DNA from 3 places in the Corynebacterium sp. 21KM1197 genome. Region 1 is predicted to be linked to each of the others. Evidence: riboswitches for the same ligand, from Rfam matches in the RefSeq annotation. Region 1 holds a riboswitch; each other region holds the start of a gene.

What was found. Region 1 has a riboswitch for thiamine pyrophosphate ahead of OLW90_RS04195 (ECF transporter S component). Riboswitches for the same ligand answer to the same signal wherever they lie in the genome.
Region 2: it holds a riboswitch for thiamine pyrophosphate, as region 1 does, so the genes downstream of both, OLW90_RS07030 (thiamine phosphate synthase) here and OLW90_RS04195 (ECF transporter S component) in region 1, are expected to answer to the same signal.
Region 3: it holds a riboswitch for thiamine pyrophosphate, as region 1 does, so the genes downstream of both, OLW90_RS05450 (bifunctional hydroxymethylpyrimidine kinase/phosphomethylpyrimidine kinase) here and OLW90_RS04195 (ECF transporter S component) in region 1, are expected to answer to the same signal.

What each region holds. Positions count from the first base shown of each region.
Region 1 covers NZ_CP123907.1:855,426-860,294, forward strand. The annotation lists gene OLW90_RS04180 (ABC transporter ATP-binding protein) at 1-599, shown strand, start outside; gene OLW90_RS04185 (patatin family protein) at 621-1,508, opposite strand; gene OLW90_RS04190 (DUF2218 domain-containing protein) at 1,641-1,991, shown strand; TPP riboswitch at 2,026-2,139, shown strand; gene OLW90_RS04195 (ECF transporter S component) at 2,131-2,724, shown strand; gene OLW90_RS04200 (ABC transporter ATP-binding protein) at 2,721-4,100, shown strand; gene OLW90_RS04205 (energy-coupling factor transporter transmembrane component T) at 4,097-4,858, shown strand; gene OLW90_RS04210 (hypothetical protein) at 4,855-4,869, shown strand, end outside.
Region 2 covers NZ_CP123907.1:1,444,344-1,449,212, forward strand. The annotation lists gene OLW90_RS07015 (ribonuclease HII) at 1-443, opposite strand, end outside; gene lepB (signal peptidase I) at 446-1,261, opposite strand; gene rplS (50S ribosomal protein L19) at 1,433-1,774, opposite strand; TPP riboswitch at 1,967-2,079, shown strand; gene OLW90_RS07030 (thiamine phosphate synthase) at 2,074-2,718, shown strand; gene thiO (glycine oxidase ThiO) at 2,715-3,845, shown strand; gene thiS (sulfur carrier protein ThiS) at 3,845-4,039, shown strand; gene OLW90_RS07045 (thiazole synthase) at 4,042-4,827, shown strand; gene OLW90_RS07050 (ThiF family adenylyltransferase) at 4,834-4,869, shown strand, end outside.
Region 3 covers NZ_CP123907.1:1,117,103-1,121,971, reverse strand. The annotation lists gene OLW90_RS05455 (NAD(P)/FAD-dependent oxidoreductase) at 1-833, shown strand, start outside; TPP riboswitch at 865-957, shown strand; gene OLW90_RS05450 (bifunctional hydroxymethylpyrimidine kinase/phosphomethylpyrimidine kinase) at 948-2,453, shown strand; gene OLW90_RS05445 (HAAAP family serine/threonine permease) at 2,524-3,765, shown strand; gene OLW90_RS05440 (class I SAM-dependent methyltransferase) at 3,771-4,352, opposite strand; gene OLW90_RS05435 (magnesium and cobalt transport protein CorA) at 4,378-4,869, shown strand, end outside.

The DNA of each region.
Region 1 (4,869 bases):
GGGTGTTTGCGGGGATAAGCGTGGAGGTACATCCCGGCGCCATCACCGCCTTGGTGGGGCCCAGCGGCAGCGGAAAGACCGTTCTGCTGCACACCCTGGGCGGTATGATCGCTCCCGATCAAGGGGCGGTGTACGTGGACGGGGAGGAGGCCTCGGCGTGGCCCGATTCCCGCAGGCTCCGTTTCTGGCGGGAGTCTGCCGCCTTTATCCAACAGGATTATGGCGTGGTGGAGGAGGAAAGCGTGGCCTTTAATATCACCATGCGCAGTTCCCTGTGGGGCCGCACGATCATTCCTGATCGCCCCAAACTCGAAGAGGCGCTAGAGCGCGTGGGATTGACAGGCCGGGCAGCGGAGACCGCCGCGCGGCTGAGCGGTGGGGAAAAACAGCGCGTGGCCATTGCGCGGGCGCTGTATAAGGGGGCCCGGGTGTGGTTTGCCGATGAGCCCACGGCCTCGCTGGATGCGGATAACCAGATGCTGGTGCGCACCTTGTTCCGGGAGGCGGCGGAGAGCGGGGCCGCGATCATCGTGGCCACGCACGATCTGGACTTTGCCCGCAGTTGCGAACAGCGCGTGCAACTGGCTTCACGGCGATAAAGTCCCAGGAGAAAACCGCCCCTAAGCCTCCTCGGCCTCTAGGAAGCGCTGCCACTTTGGCCACTCGCGGGCGGACTGCAGGGCCCCGCGATCAAAGGAGCCCTGCAATTTCTTCCCGTTGAGTTCCGTGGAGGCCACCAGCCTGCCGGAGGGGAAGAAGAGGTAGGCCCGTCCCTGCTTTTTCAGCTCCATAAGCCGCGCGATGGTGCGGTTATATCGGGTGTGGCGGGTAATCAGTCGCTCGGCCACCACGGGGTAGTCGCTGAGCAGGTTGCGCAGCAGTCCCGGCCGCTTGATGGGGGCCTTGGTGTAGCCGCGCGGGTGGGTGAGCACCACGAAGAAGCGGGTGTAGCCGTCGGCCTCGGCAGCGTCGAGGGGAATGCCGCCGGAGGGGCCAAGCGCCCCGTCCACGTAGGAGACGCCGTCGATCTCTGGCAGGGGCATGAGCAGCGGCAGGGTGGAGGAGGCTCGGGTGCAGGCCAGGAGGGATTCGGCGCTGTCTACGTCGGAGCGTCCCCAGTACACGGAGCGCCCGGAGTGGGCCTGCACCGCCCCGATGCGGAACTCGGTGGCGTTGCGGGAGATGGCGTCATAATCCAGCGGGCCGGGCAGGTTGAGGGTGGGGGCACGGCCGTAGATGTACTCGGCGTTGAAGTAGCCGCGTCCGCGCAGCAGGGAGGCCATGCCGCCAAATTGGGGGTCGGCGGCAAAGTCCACAAAGCTGTGACGGGCGCGTTCGCGCTCGCCGGAAAGGTAGTTCACGGTGTGGGTGGCTCCGGCGGAGATCCCGCCCACCCAGCCAAAGCGCACGTCCTCCGCCAGCAGCCTGTCTACCACTGCGGCGGTGTAGGAGGCGCGCATTCCACCGCCTTCGAGGACGAGTGCGGTCTTGGGGGCGTGAATCGTCATGGTGTTCCACGGTACCCGTTTGGGCGCCGCAAGGTAGCACTTTGCGGCCGCGGGCAATGATCCCGCTCACAGCAAACAAATACCCGTGCAGGTGGGTAACGTAAGGCAGAACTAAGGGGTACATTGCCTTGTATGACCTCTTCCACGGCTCGGGTGAGCACCGATCGCCCCGCGCGCTATGCCAAGCAGATGGCCGATCACTTTGGCCGCAAGATCACGGCTCATTGGGACGAGGGCACCGGCCAGGGGGCGCTGATCTTTGATAACCCCGAGCGCCCGGTGCGTGGCGAGGTATCCCTGGTGGCGGGCGAGGGGGTGTTGCTCATGCACCTGGAATCTGAAACGGAGGAGCAGTGCGCCACCTTGGAAAAGGTGGTGGCCATTCACCTGGTGCGCTTTGGCCGCAAGGATGAGTTGGCGGTGCGGTGGCGGCGCGCCGGGGGTGAGGAGGGGAGCGCCTGGGGAGTGGAGGATCTGGATTAACGGGGAGTTTCGCCTACAATAACGGCGAGAAAGACATCAAAAACACGGGTGCCCGGAGATCGACCGGGCTGAGATGTTGCTGCAAGTAACAAACCGTATGAACCTGATCCGGTTAGTACCGGCGCTAGGGAGGATAAATATGGCTCATCGTGTGCAACAATGGCGCGTGGTGGACATCGTGGTGGCCGCCGTGCTGGGCCTGGCTTGCGGGCTGATCTTTGTGGTGTGGAACCAGGCGGGCACGCTGTGGCTGGAGGCGATGAACGCGCTCACCCCGGGGCTGGGTGGCCTGGCCACGGGCGTGTGGCTGATCGGCGGGGTGATCGGCGGGTTGGTGATCCGCAAGCCGGGGGCGGCGCTGTTCACGGAGCTGCTGGCGGCGGTGGCCTCCGCGCTGCTGGGCAGCCAGTGGGGCTGGTCCACCGTGTACTCCGGCCTTGCGCAGGGCTTGGGTGCGGAGTTGATCTTTGCGCTCTTTATGTATCGCTCCTTCAAACTCCCCACCGCCATGCTGGCGGGCGTGGGCGCGGGCATCGGTGCCTTTATCTTGGAACTGTTTAGCGCTGGTCACCTGGCGCGCTCCCTGGAATATAACGTGATTTACCTGGTGTGCCTGATCATCTCCGGGGCGCTGCTGGCCGGTGCCCTGGGCCACTGGCTGGTCAAGGCCCTGGCGCGCACGGGGGCACTGGATCGTTTTGCCGCCGGGCGCGAGGTGCGCGGCACCGTATGACGGCGCGTGGCATGACGGAACAAGAACAACGAGGCAGAATCCGCGCCCGGAACTTCTCCTGGCGGCACGCCACCCGCAGACAACCGGCGCTGCGCGGCATCGACCTGGATATTTCCCCCGGAGAGAGGATCATTCTCACCGGGGATTCCGGTGCGGGCAAGTCCACCCTGCTCGGCGCGATCGCCGGGCTGCTCGGCGGCGAGGAGGATGGTGAATCCGCAGGCGCTCTGGAGGTTGATGGCGTGGTGGGCCTGGTTCTCCAGGACCCGGACTCCCAGGTGATCTCCAGCCGCGTGGGCGATGATGTGGCCTTTGGCTGCGAGAACTTGGGTGTACCCCAGGAGGAGATATGGCCCAGGGTGCATCGGGCGCTCGACCTGGTGGGCCTGCGCCTGCCGCTGGACACCCCCACCCGCTATCTCTCCGGCGGGCAAAAGCAGCGCTTGGCCCTGGCCGGGGTGGCGGCGATGGGTGCGGACGTGGTGCTTCTCGATGAACCCACGGCCAACCTTGACCCGCAGGGCTGCGGGGAGGTGCGGGGGGCCGTCGATAAGCTGGTGGCGCACACCGGGGCCACGGTGCTGATCGTGGAACATCGCCCCGAGCTGTGGCGCGACCTGGCCACGCGTTGCCTGCACTTGGGGGAGGACGGGATACGGGAGATCACCCCGCAGCAGTGGCCGCGCCGCCCGGAGTTGGCCCCGGCCCGCCCGCAGGCGCGGGAGAACCCCGCGCTGCTGCGCACCGAGGGGATCGTGACGGCGGCGGGCCCGGCCCCCGACCTGGCGCTGCCGCGGGCGGCCTCCACGGTGATCACCGGCCCCAACGGCGTGGGAAAGACGCAACTGGCGATGGTGCTGGGTGGCCTGGACGCCCCGCGCGCCGGGCGGCTGCACCTGCACCCCGACCTCGCCCAGGGGCTGAGCACCCCGCCGCATCGCTGGCGCTCCAAGGACCTGGCGCGGCGCATCGGCACGGTGTTTCAAAATCCCGAGCACCAGTTTGTGGCCCGCACGGTGGAGGAGGACCTGCTGGTGGGCGGGCCCGCTGAGCGCGCGGAGGAGCTCATGGCGCGGCTGCGCTTGGGGCACCTGCGCAAGGCGAACCCGTACACGCTCTCCGGCGGGGAGAAGCGCAGGCTATCCGTGGCCACGGCCCTGATGGGAAGCCCCTGCCTGCTGGTGCTCGATGAACCCACCTTTGGGCAGGATACGGGCACCTTTGTGGAACTCACGCTGCTGCTGCGCGAACTCACCGAGCGCGGTACCACGGTGGTATCCATCACGCACGACGCGGACTTCGTGCGCACCCTGGGCGATCACCACGTGGAGATCCCCGCGCGCGTCGATAAAGCCGCCGAGGAGGAGCAACGATGAACCTGCTGCGTGGCGTCAATCCCGTTACCCGCGTGGCCGCGATGATGGTGGCCACCACGCCGCTGCTGCTCAGCCTGGACTGGCTCTCCGCGCTCGTGGCGATCATAGGCACGTTCCTGCTCGCGCCCCTGTGTGGCGTGGGCTGGGGCGCGCTGCTGCGCCGCAGCCTGCCGCTGCTGCTTATCGCCCCGATCACGGGTATCTCCATGCTGCTGTATGCGCGCCCCGGAGGGCGGGAGTATTTCTCCTTCCTCGCCATTCACATCACGGATAATTCCCTGACGCTTAGCCTCGCCATCGTGCTGCGCGTGCTGGCGCTGGGCCTGCCGGTGATGGTGCTCTCCGCCCGCGTCGATCCCACGGACCTAGGCGATGGCCTCGCGCAGGTGGCGCGCCTGCCCGCGCGCTTCGTCATCGCCTCGGTGGCGGCCACCCGCCTGCTTACCCTGGTGCGAGACGATGCCGCCTCGCTGCGCCGTGCGCGTCGCGCGCGCGGGGTGGCCGATCGCGGCCGGATACGCGGGGCGTTCACCCTGCTCTTCGGCCTGTTGGTCTCCTCGCTGCGGCGCGGCACTAAACTCTCGGTGGCGATGGAGGCGCGCGGCTTCGGGCGCGCGGGTGTGGAGCGTACCTGGGCGCGCCCCTCCACGGTGGGGCGGCGCGATGCGGCGGCGCTGCTGGCCTGGGCGCTGCTGCCCGCCGTGGCCCTCGGGTGCGCCTGGCTTGCCGGTACGTTCCGCCTGCTGGGGGTGGCATGACCCGCGTGTGG
Region 2 (4,869 bases), 590 kb from region 1:
CTCGCCGCCGCAATACACCGGGCGGCGGCGTCCCCGCCGATGATCGGCAGGTGCGGCTGGCGCATGCCGGGAATCTTCACGGCATCGCTGAGCACGTATCCGGGCACGGTATCCAGGGCCACCACCGCGCGGCGCATACCGGAAACATTGGCGTGCTGGATACCGTAGGAATCAATGTCCTGGGCGCTGACCACCACCACGGCCCAGGCAAGCGCGTGGTGCTTGATTAAGGGGAAAAGGCGCTCGCGCGCGGCCGGGGTGAGCTTTTTGGAATCGGTGAGGCGGTCCAACTCCGCGATGGTGCCCGGCGGGAGCACGCAGGCGCCGATGGTCAGGGGCCCGGCGCAAGCGCCGCGCCCGGCCTCGTCCACCCCCGCCACCGGGCCCAGGCCCGCGCGATCCAGCGCCACCTCTAGCGTGCGCAATTGCGTCAGGCGACGCATGATTAGGCGGCTGCCTCCTGCGCGGCGGCGTCATTGTGAATATCCGGGGAATCCACCAGGCCAATGCGGTTCAGGGGCCAGATCCGCGCCACCGTCTTGCCGCGAATATTCTCCACCGGAATGGTGCCCTGGTACTGGTCGCCCATATGGGCGCGGGAATCGCCGGAATTAGTGCGGTTATCGCCCATCACCCACACGTTGCCCTCCGGCACCGTCACGGGGCCAAAGTACGAGCCGCCGCAGGCCTCGGAGCCACCTTCGCGCTCACCGACCGGGAACTGCGGCGGGTCAAGGGTAAAGGTTTGATCAGTGGGCTCGCCGTCCACCATCACGGCCGGATCGCCCTCCTGGCAGGAAACCGTCTGACCTTCGGTGGCGATCACGCGCTTGACCAGGTTGTTCTCATCGGGGGCCACCAGCCCCACGTAGGAACCGAGTTCCTGGAAGCCGCGCACCACGGGGTTATCCGAGCGCGGGGATACGTACTGCTCGTTCCAGGAGGGGGTACCGGCAAAGACCACCACGTCGCCGGGCTTGGGCTCGGAGAAGTAGTAGGAAACCTTCTCTACCGCGATACGATCCCCCGCGCAGCCATCACAGCCATGCAGGGTGGGCTCCATCGAGCCGCTGGGAATCATGTACACGCGCCCCACGAAAGTCTGCACCAAAAAGACGATCAGGAAGGTCACGCCGATAATCAGCGGAATCTCCAAATACCAGGGCAGTTCCTTTTTCTCTTTCTTGGCCTTAGCCTCATCCGAGGTGTTCGCGGAATCCGCAGAATCGGCGGAGAGAGAAGCACGAGAAGAATCAGTCACGGTTTTCGACTTTAGCAGGCGGCACCCGAGGCTTCCCGATGCCCAACCGCGCGGCCCGTGTATCAGCGCCAAGAGTCACCACCGGGGCGTCGATAAGCCCCTACTATGCACGACGCCCCCGCTGCCCAGGAAGAAAACCAGGAGCAGCGGGGGCGCGTGGGCAATAAGAAACTAGCGGCGTTCCTTAATGCGGGCTGCCTTACCGCGCAGGTTGCGCAGGTAGTACAGCTTGGCGCGGCGCACGCGACCACGGCGGGTGACCTCGATGGAGGCGATGTTCGGGGAGTGCACCGGGAAGGTACGCTCCACACCAATACCAAAGGACACCTTGCGCACGGTGAAGGTCTCGCGGATACCGGAACCCTGGCGGCGAATGACCACGCCGGTGAAGAGCTGGGTACGCTCGTTGGAGCCCTCGATCACCTTGACGTTCACGCCGAGGGTGTCACCGGGGCGGAAGTCCGGAATATCATCGCGGAGCTGTGCTGCATCGACCTTGTCGAGAATGTTCATGGAAAAACAATCCTTACATTTCGGGAAAGAGGACCCTGGCGGCGCTTCCCATGACGGGCGCTCGGCCGGTTCATATCCGTGACATATCTTCGCCGCGTGCTCAAAGCAGAGCAAGCAACCCGCTCATTATTCCACTATGCCCCGGCGATCGCCAAACTCACCCGCCGCGCCCCGCCGCCGCGCTACACTGGCCACAGCCTCACGGGAGCCCGCGGCCAAGCGGGCTGAGAACGCGCCTCACTGCCGCGCGGACCGTCGAACCTGCCCGGATCATGCCGGCGAAGGAAGCAAGGAGAATCATGCTGGATCTACGGTGTTACCTGGTCACCGGCCCGGGGGATGCCGCGTGGGTGGCCACCGCTGCCGCGCGCGGCGGGGCCGGGGTGGTGCAGGTGCGCAGCAAGCCCATCAATCCCCGCGACCTCCTGGATCTGGCCACCGAGGTGGCTCGCGCCGTGGCCCAGGCCAACCCCGCCACCAGGGTGCTCATCGACGACCGCGTGGACATCGCCGCCGCGCTCATGCACCGGGGCGAACACGTCCACGGGGTGCACCTGGGCCAGGAGGACCTGCCCGTGCGGGACGCCCGCGCGATCCTCGGCCCCCGGGCCATCATCGGGCTGACCACCGGCACCCTGCCCCTGGTGGAGGCGGCCAACGAGGTAGCCGAGGTCATTGATTACATCGGCGCCGGGCCGTATCGCCCCACCCCCACCAAGGATTCCGGCCGCCCGCCCCTGGGCGTGGCGGGATACGAGCCGCTGGTGCGCGCCTCCCGGGTGCCCGTGGTGGCCATCGGGGATGTCACCGCCGCCGATGCCCCGGCCCTGGCCGCCACGGGGGTGGCCGGGGTGGCGCTGAGCCGGGGCCTCATGCGGGCGGATAATCCCGAGGCCACGGCCCGTGAAGTCGTTGGAGCCTTTCACCCCGGGGCCCGGTCATGAACGCACACCGACCGGAACGGGTGATCGTGGTGGGGGCCGGGATCGTGGGCCTGTGCACCGCCTTTGAGCTCACGGAGATCGCCGGAAAGGATCTCTCCCTCACCGTCATCGACCCCCACCCCGTCGGCGCAGCCTCCCACTACGCCGGGGGCATGCTCGCCCCGGTGGCCGAGGTGCAGTATCGCCAGGAGGCCTTATATCCCCTCATGCTGGAATCTGCCCGGCTGTACCCCAGCCTGATCCGCCGGGTGTCCGCCGCCACCGATCTGCCCACCGGCTACCGCGAGGAGGGAACCCTGGTGGTGGCCGCCGACCGCGCCGACGCGCACCACCTGCGCAATCTCACCGCCCACCAGCAGGCGCACGGCATGGCGGTGAAGCCGCTGACCGTGCGGGAAGCGCGCAAGGTAGAACCCGCGCTCTCCCCCGCCCTGGCCGGGGCGGTGTCCATTCCCGGCGATACCCAGGTGGCCCCGAGGCTGTTCGCGGCGGCGCTCATGGACGCGCTGCGCCGCCGGGGCGTGACGTTCCTGCCTGCCACCGTCACCAGGATGGGTGAGAATGAAGTGCGCACGGATCGCGGGGGCGTCGATACGCGGGGCGCGCGGGTGGTGCTCTCCGCAGGATTGGGGGCCGCCCGCCTCACCGAGGGCTTGGCCCTGCGCCCGGTGTACGGGGATATTCTCATCGCCCGCGCCCCCGGCCTGATAGAGCGGGTGGTGCGGGGTTTCGTGGAGGATCGTCCCGTCTACCTCATTCCCCGGGGCGAGACGGTGGCCATCGGAGCGACCTCGCGGGAGGATCACCGCGCCGGTACTCCGCTGGGCTCGGTGCGCGATCTGCTGCGGGATTCCTGCCGGATCGTGCCCGCCCTGGAGGAGGCCGATCTGTTGGAATGGGGCACGGGCGCGCGCCCCGGCACCCCGGACGATCTGCCGTACCTGGGGCGGGTGGGTAATACCGTGATCTCCACCGGCTATTTCCGCCACGGAATCCTGCTGGCTGCCCTCGGCGGGCTGGCGGGCGCGCGCCTGGCGCTGGGCGAGTCCCCCGGCTTTGACCTCGGCGCCTGCGATCCACGGCGGCACCGCGCGCACCATCACTCGCAACCACACAAGGAGCAATAATGCAGTACACCGTCAATGGCACCGCGCGCACGGGCGAAGCCCTCAGCGTGGCGGAACTAGTAGACGCGGAGGTGGGCTCGCGCGAGGGCGTCGCCGTGGCGATCAACGCCCAGGTGATCCCCGCCTCCCGCTGGGATCAAGCCCTTTCCGAGGGCGATGTGGTGGATATTCTCACCGCCGTGCAGGGAGGCTAGCCGTGCTCACCATCGCGGATCGTTCCTTTGATTCCCGGCTCATCATGGGCACCGGCGGGGCTACCTCGCAAAGCATCATGGAGGAATCGCTGGTGGCCTCCGGCACGCGGCTGACCACCGTGGCCATGCGCCGCCACTCCGCGCGCACCCCCGGCGGCGGGGAATCCATCTTTGACCTGCTGCGCCGCCTGGGCATCGACCCTTTGCCCAATACCGCCGGCTGCCGCACCGCGCGCGACGCGCTGCTCACCGCCCAACTCGCCCGCGAGGCGCTGAGAACCTCCTGGGTCAAGGCGGAGGTCATCGCGGACGAGCACACCCTGCTGCCCGACACCGCGGAGCTTATCGACGCCTGCGAACTCCTCATCGCAGACGGCTTCACGGTGCTGGCCTATACCTCGGACGATCCCGTGACCGCGCAGCGCCTAGAGGACATCGGCGTGGCGGCCGTCATGCCCCTGGGCTCGCCCATCGGCACCGGGCTGGGCATCCTCAACCCACACAACATCGAACTCATCTGCCAGCGCGCCACGGTTCCGGTAATCCTCGACGCCGGGGTGGGCACGGCTTCCGACGCCACCCTGGCGATGGAACTGGGTTGCTCCGGGGTGCTGCTGGCCAGCGCGATCAACCGCTGCCAAGATCCCGTGGGCATGGCGCGCGCCATGCGACTGGCCGTAGAGGCCGGGTACCTGGCGCGGCAATCCGGGCGAATCCCCCAGCGCCGCCACGCCCAGGCCTCCTCCACCTTCGAGGGCCTGGCCGAGTGGGCGGATCAGGTGCTCTAACAAGCCATGAATAAACAGGAACTGCGCCGCGTGGCCCGCCAG
Region 3 (4,869 bases), 260 kb from region 1:
TGGCGCACCGCACCCTCTCCGGGGAATACCGCAACTTCTCCACCGACTCCGCCAAGATTTTGCTTCTCGACGGCGCCCCCCAGGTGCTCCCGCCCTTTGGCAAGCGCCTGGGCCGCAAGGCGCAGCGCCAGTTGGAAAAACTCGGCGTGGAGGTCAAACTCGGCGCGATGGTGACCAACGTGGACGAGACCTCCGTGACCTACAAGGCCGGGGAGGAGGAACACACCATCGAGAGTTACACCAAGATCTGGTCCGCCGGTGTGGCCGCCTCCCCGCTGGGCAAGCTCGTGGCCGAGCAGGCGGGCGTGGAGGTGGACCGCGCCGGACGCGTGCAGGTCAATCCCGATCTCTCCGTGGGCGAGCACAAGAACGTCTTTGTCATCGGTGACATGATGGGGCTCAACCGCCTGCCAGGCGTGGCCCAGGTGGCCATTCAGACCGGCCAGTATGTGGCGGAGCAGATCGCCGCGGAGACCGAGGGGGAGCAAAAGCCCGAGGATCGCGTGCCTTTCGAGTACTTTGACAAGGGTTCGATGGCCACCATCTCCCGCTTCTCCGCCGTGGTGAAGATGGGCAAGGTGGAGGTCACCGGCTTCATCGGCTGGGTGCTCTGGCTGGCCGTGCACGTGATGTACCTGGTGGGCTTCCGTAATCGCCTGGTAGCGGCCTTTGCCTGGGGCCTCAACGCGCTTTCCCGCAAGCGCTGGAACCTGGCCACCACCCGCCAGCAGCTTCACGGCCGCAACGGCCTGAACAAGCTCAACGGCCTAGTGGGTTCGGACGCGGACTTCCCCATCGAGGTACGCGATACCCGCCGCTTCGGAGAGAAGTAACCCCTCTCCACCGTCCCTTCTGCTAGTCTGGCCGCAGGCAACGGGGTGCGCTTAAGCGCTGAGATTATACCCGTGGAACCTGCTCTAGTTCGGACTAGCGAAGGGATTTGTCACATCGTGATACCGCGCGTATTGACCATCGCCGGAACCGACCCCACCGGGGGTGCCGGTATCCAGGCGGACATCAAGGCCATTTCCGAGGCCGGGGGTTTCCCCCTTTCCATCGTCACCGCCCTGGTGGCGCAGAATACCCAGGGTGTGCGTTCTATTCACACCCCGCCCCAGGATTTCCTGCTGGCCCAGTTGGACGCCGTCTTTGAGGATGTCCAGGTGGATTCCCTCAAGATCGGCATGCTGGGCGGGGCGCAGACCATCGCCACCGTGGCAAGGTACCTGCGCGAGCACCCCGTGGGCCCCATCGTGCTCGATCCGGTCATGGTGGCCACCAGCGGGGATCGCCTGCTTGACCGCGACGCCGAATCCGCCATCGCGGAACTGTGCGCCCAGGCGGACGTTATCACCCCCAACCTGCGCGAACTGGCGGTGCTCGCCCACACCACACCCGCCCGTGACCTGGAGGAGGCCATCTCCCAGGCACTACCGCTGGCCCAAAACTGGGAAACCAGCGTGGTGGTCAAGGGCGGACATCTCACCGGCAGCGCGGATAACGCCCTGGTCACCCCCGATGGCTCCGTCCACCGGGTGCCCTGTCCCCGGATTAACACCCCGCACACCCACGGCACCGGCTGCTCCCTTTCCTCCAGCCTGGCCACGCGCCTGCTTATCGACGCCACGCCCCACGCCGCCCTCACCTGGTCCACCCGCTGGTTGGCCGAGGCGATCTCGCACGGCGGGGATCTCCACGTGGGTCGGGGCAACGGGCCGGTGGATCATTCCCATCGCAGCCGACGCCTCAGCGCCCAGGCCTCCACCGCGCCCTGGCCGTGGCCCACGGAGTTCGCGCCGCAGCCCACGCCCGATGATTCCTGGGCCGCCGGGCCCTGGACCCGCGCGCTGTGGGAACTGGCGCAGACTCCCCTGGCGGAAACCTACGCGCTGGACTTTATCCGGCAACTGGGCCACGGCAGCCTGGATCGTGGGGACTTCCTCTTCTACCTCGCCCAGGATTCCCACTACCTGCTTTCCTATTCCCGCACCCTGGCCCGGGTGTCCTCGCGCTGCGATCACCCCGAGCACTCCACCCGGTGGGCCCAGGACGCCGCCGCATGCCTCGAGGAGGAGGCCCAGCTGCACCGCTCGGAGTTGGGTGCCCTCACCGAGGAGGTCTCCCCCACCACGCTGGCCTATACCTCCTTTCTCTCCGCCGCCGCCGATTCCGGGAGTTACGCGGAGGCCGCCGCCGCGGTGCTGCCCTGTTACTGGCTCTACGCCCACATTGGGCTGCGCCTCAGCGAGGGGATCACCCCGGATCACCCCTACGCCCCGTGGTTGAGCACCTACGGCGACTCGGACTTCCTCGACGGCACCCGCCAGGCCATCGCGCGCGTGGAATACGCCTTAGAGCAGGCTTCCCCGGCCGAACGACTGCGTGCGGCGCGGGCCTTCGTGGCGGCCTGTTACTTCGAGCGGGACTTCTTCGCACAGGCCTCCTGCCGCTGATTGTGCGTGCCCTCACCCCAGGCTCTACAGTGTCATAGGAATTACCCCTCAATAAGCAAGGACGCTTCCTATGGCTACTACCACACAGCGCCCGCCGCGCGGCCTCGACGCCAGTTGGACCATCTCATTATTTGGTACCGCCGTGGGCGCCGGTATCCTCTTCCTGCCCATCAATGCCGGCAGTTCCGGCGTGTGGCCGCTGCTGATCGCCACGCTGCTCATCGGCCCGATGACGTACTTCTCGCACCGGGCCCTGGCCCGCATGGTGTGCGTCTCTCCGCGCAAGGGCGAGGACATCACCGTGGTGGCCCGCGACTATTTTGGGGAGAAGATCGGTTGGGTCATCACCCTGCTGTACTTCGCCGCGATCTATCCCATCGTGCTCATCTACGGGGTGAGCATCACCAATACGGTGGATAGTTTGATCGTCAATCAGCTCAACGGCCCGCAGATTCCCCGCGCGCTGCTCTCCGGCCTGCTGGTGGGCGGCATGACCTTGATCCTGGTGTTCGGCCAAAAGATCATGCTGGCGGTCACCCAGGTGTTGGTGTACCCCCTGATCTTCCTGCTGGGAGCCATCTCCCTGTACCTGATCCCCTCCTGGGACTTCGAGGGGTTCTTCGGCGCTCCCGGCAAGGGCGTGTGGGCCACCGTGGCGGCGGTGTGGTTGGTGATCCCGGTGCTGGTCTTTGCCTTTAACCACTCCCCGGCCATCTCCCAGTTCTCCCTGGCCATGCAGCGCAATCACGGGGAGAATGCCACCCGGCGCGCCTCCGTGGTGCTGGCGTACACCGCGATCCTGCTCACCGTGTTCACCATGTTCTTTGTGTGGTCGTGCTCCCTCGCCCTGGGCACGGAGGGCCTGGCCGCCGCCCGCGAGGCCAATCTCCCGGTGCTGTCTTATATGGCCAATGTGTTTGATAACCCGGTGCTTTCCTACCTCGCGCCGATCATCGCCATCGCGGCCATCGTGTCCTCGTACTTCGGCCACGTGCTCGGCGCGGCGGAGGGCGCGCAGAGCATTGTGCGCGGTGTGGTCAAGCGCGATCTTCCGCAGCGGCCCCTGGAATTAGGCGTGTACGCCTTCATCTTCCTCACCACGTGGCTGGCGGCCATCATCAATCCCAGCGTGCTGGATCTCATTGAGACTCTTTCCGGCCCCGTGATCGCCGCCCTGCTCTACCTCATGCCCATGTACGCCATCGCCAAGGTTCCGGCGCTCGCGCCGTATCGCAAGCAGGCCTCGAACGTCTTTATCGTGATCTCCGGGCTGGTGGCCATCAGCGCCATCGTGTTCAAGATCGTGGCTTAGGGCCACTAGGACCGCAGCACCGCCACCAGGAAGTCCGATTCCCGGGTGAAGGGCCGCATGTCCCAGGTGGAGTATTGGTGCTCCACCTCTAGCCCGGCGCTGCGGCAGGTATCCAAAAAATCGGGGAACTCCCAGCCGCGCCCGGCCCCAAAGCCCACCGCGGCGCGTCCTCCCGGGGCAAGCGACCGGGCGATGTTTTTCACCGCCGCCGCGCGTCGATCGGCCTCGATGAAGCCCATGACGTTCCCGGCGCAGACCACCGCGTCGTACCGTCCCTGCGGCAGCGGGTCTATTCCCAGGTCCCCCACCTCCCAGGTGGCCTCGGGGTAGTCCTGGCGCGCGTGTTCGATGAGCACCGGATCGAGGTCTATCCCATCAACCCGGTGGCCGCGCCGGGAAAGCCAGCCGCCGATCCTCCCGGTGCCGCAGCCAGCGTCGAGGATACGTGCCTGGCGGGGCACCAGGGCGTCGATAAGCCGGGCCTCACCGAAGATATCCTTGCCGCTAGCGGCAATGCGACGCCAGCGCGCGGCGTATTCCTCGGAGTGGTGGGGATTGCGGGCGATGATTTCTTTCCAGGTGGGCATGAGCGCCAGTGTATCCTGCTCAACCATGGATTTATGCCGTTCTTTCCGCGATGGTGTTCCCGGCCCGTGCGACGCCCCTGGGGATTTCACCTGGTTGGACCTGCACTCCCCCACCAGCACGCGCATGGAAGAGGTGGCTCGGCACTACGAACTCGATGAACTCATCGTGGAGGATGCGGTCACGGCCAGGCAGCGCCCCAAGGTGGAGCGCTATGATTCCCATCTTTTTCTGGTCATGCGCACGGTGGCCTATACCGAGGGCCCGAGCGATCCGCGCCAGATCATCCGCACCGGCGAGGTGCACCTGGCGATAGGGCCGCGCTTTGTGCTCAGCGTGCGGCACGGGGCGCAGGTGCCGGGGCTGCTTGAGCGGTTGGATAGGCCGCTGGAACTGGCGGATCACGGCCCCTTTTCCCTGGCCTGGGCCACGGCGGACATCATCGTGACGAAGCACCTGCGCATTGCCGATGAATTGGAGCAGGATCTCGATGAATTAGAGGAAGATGTGTTTGATCCC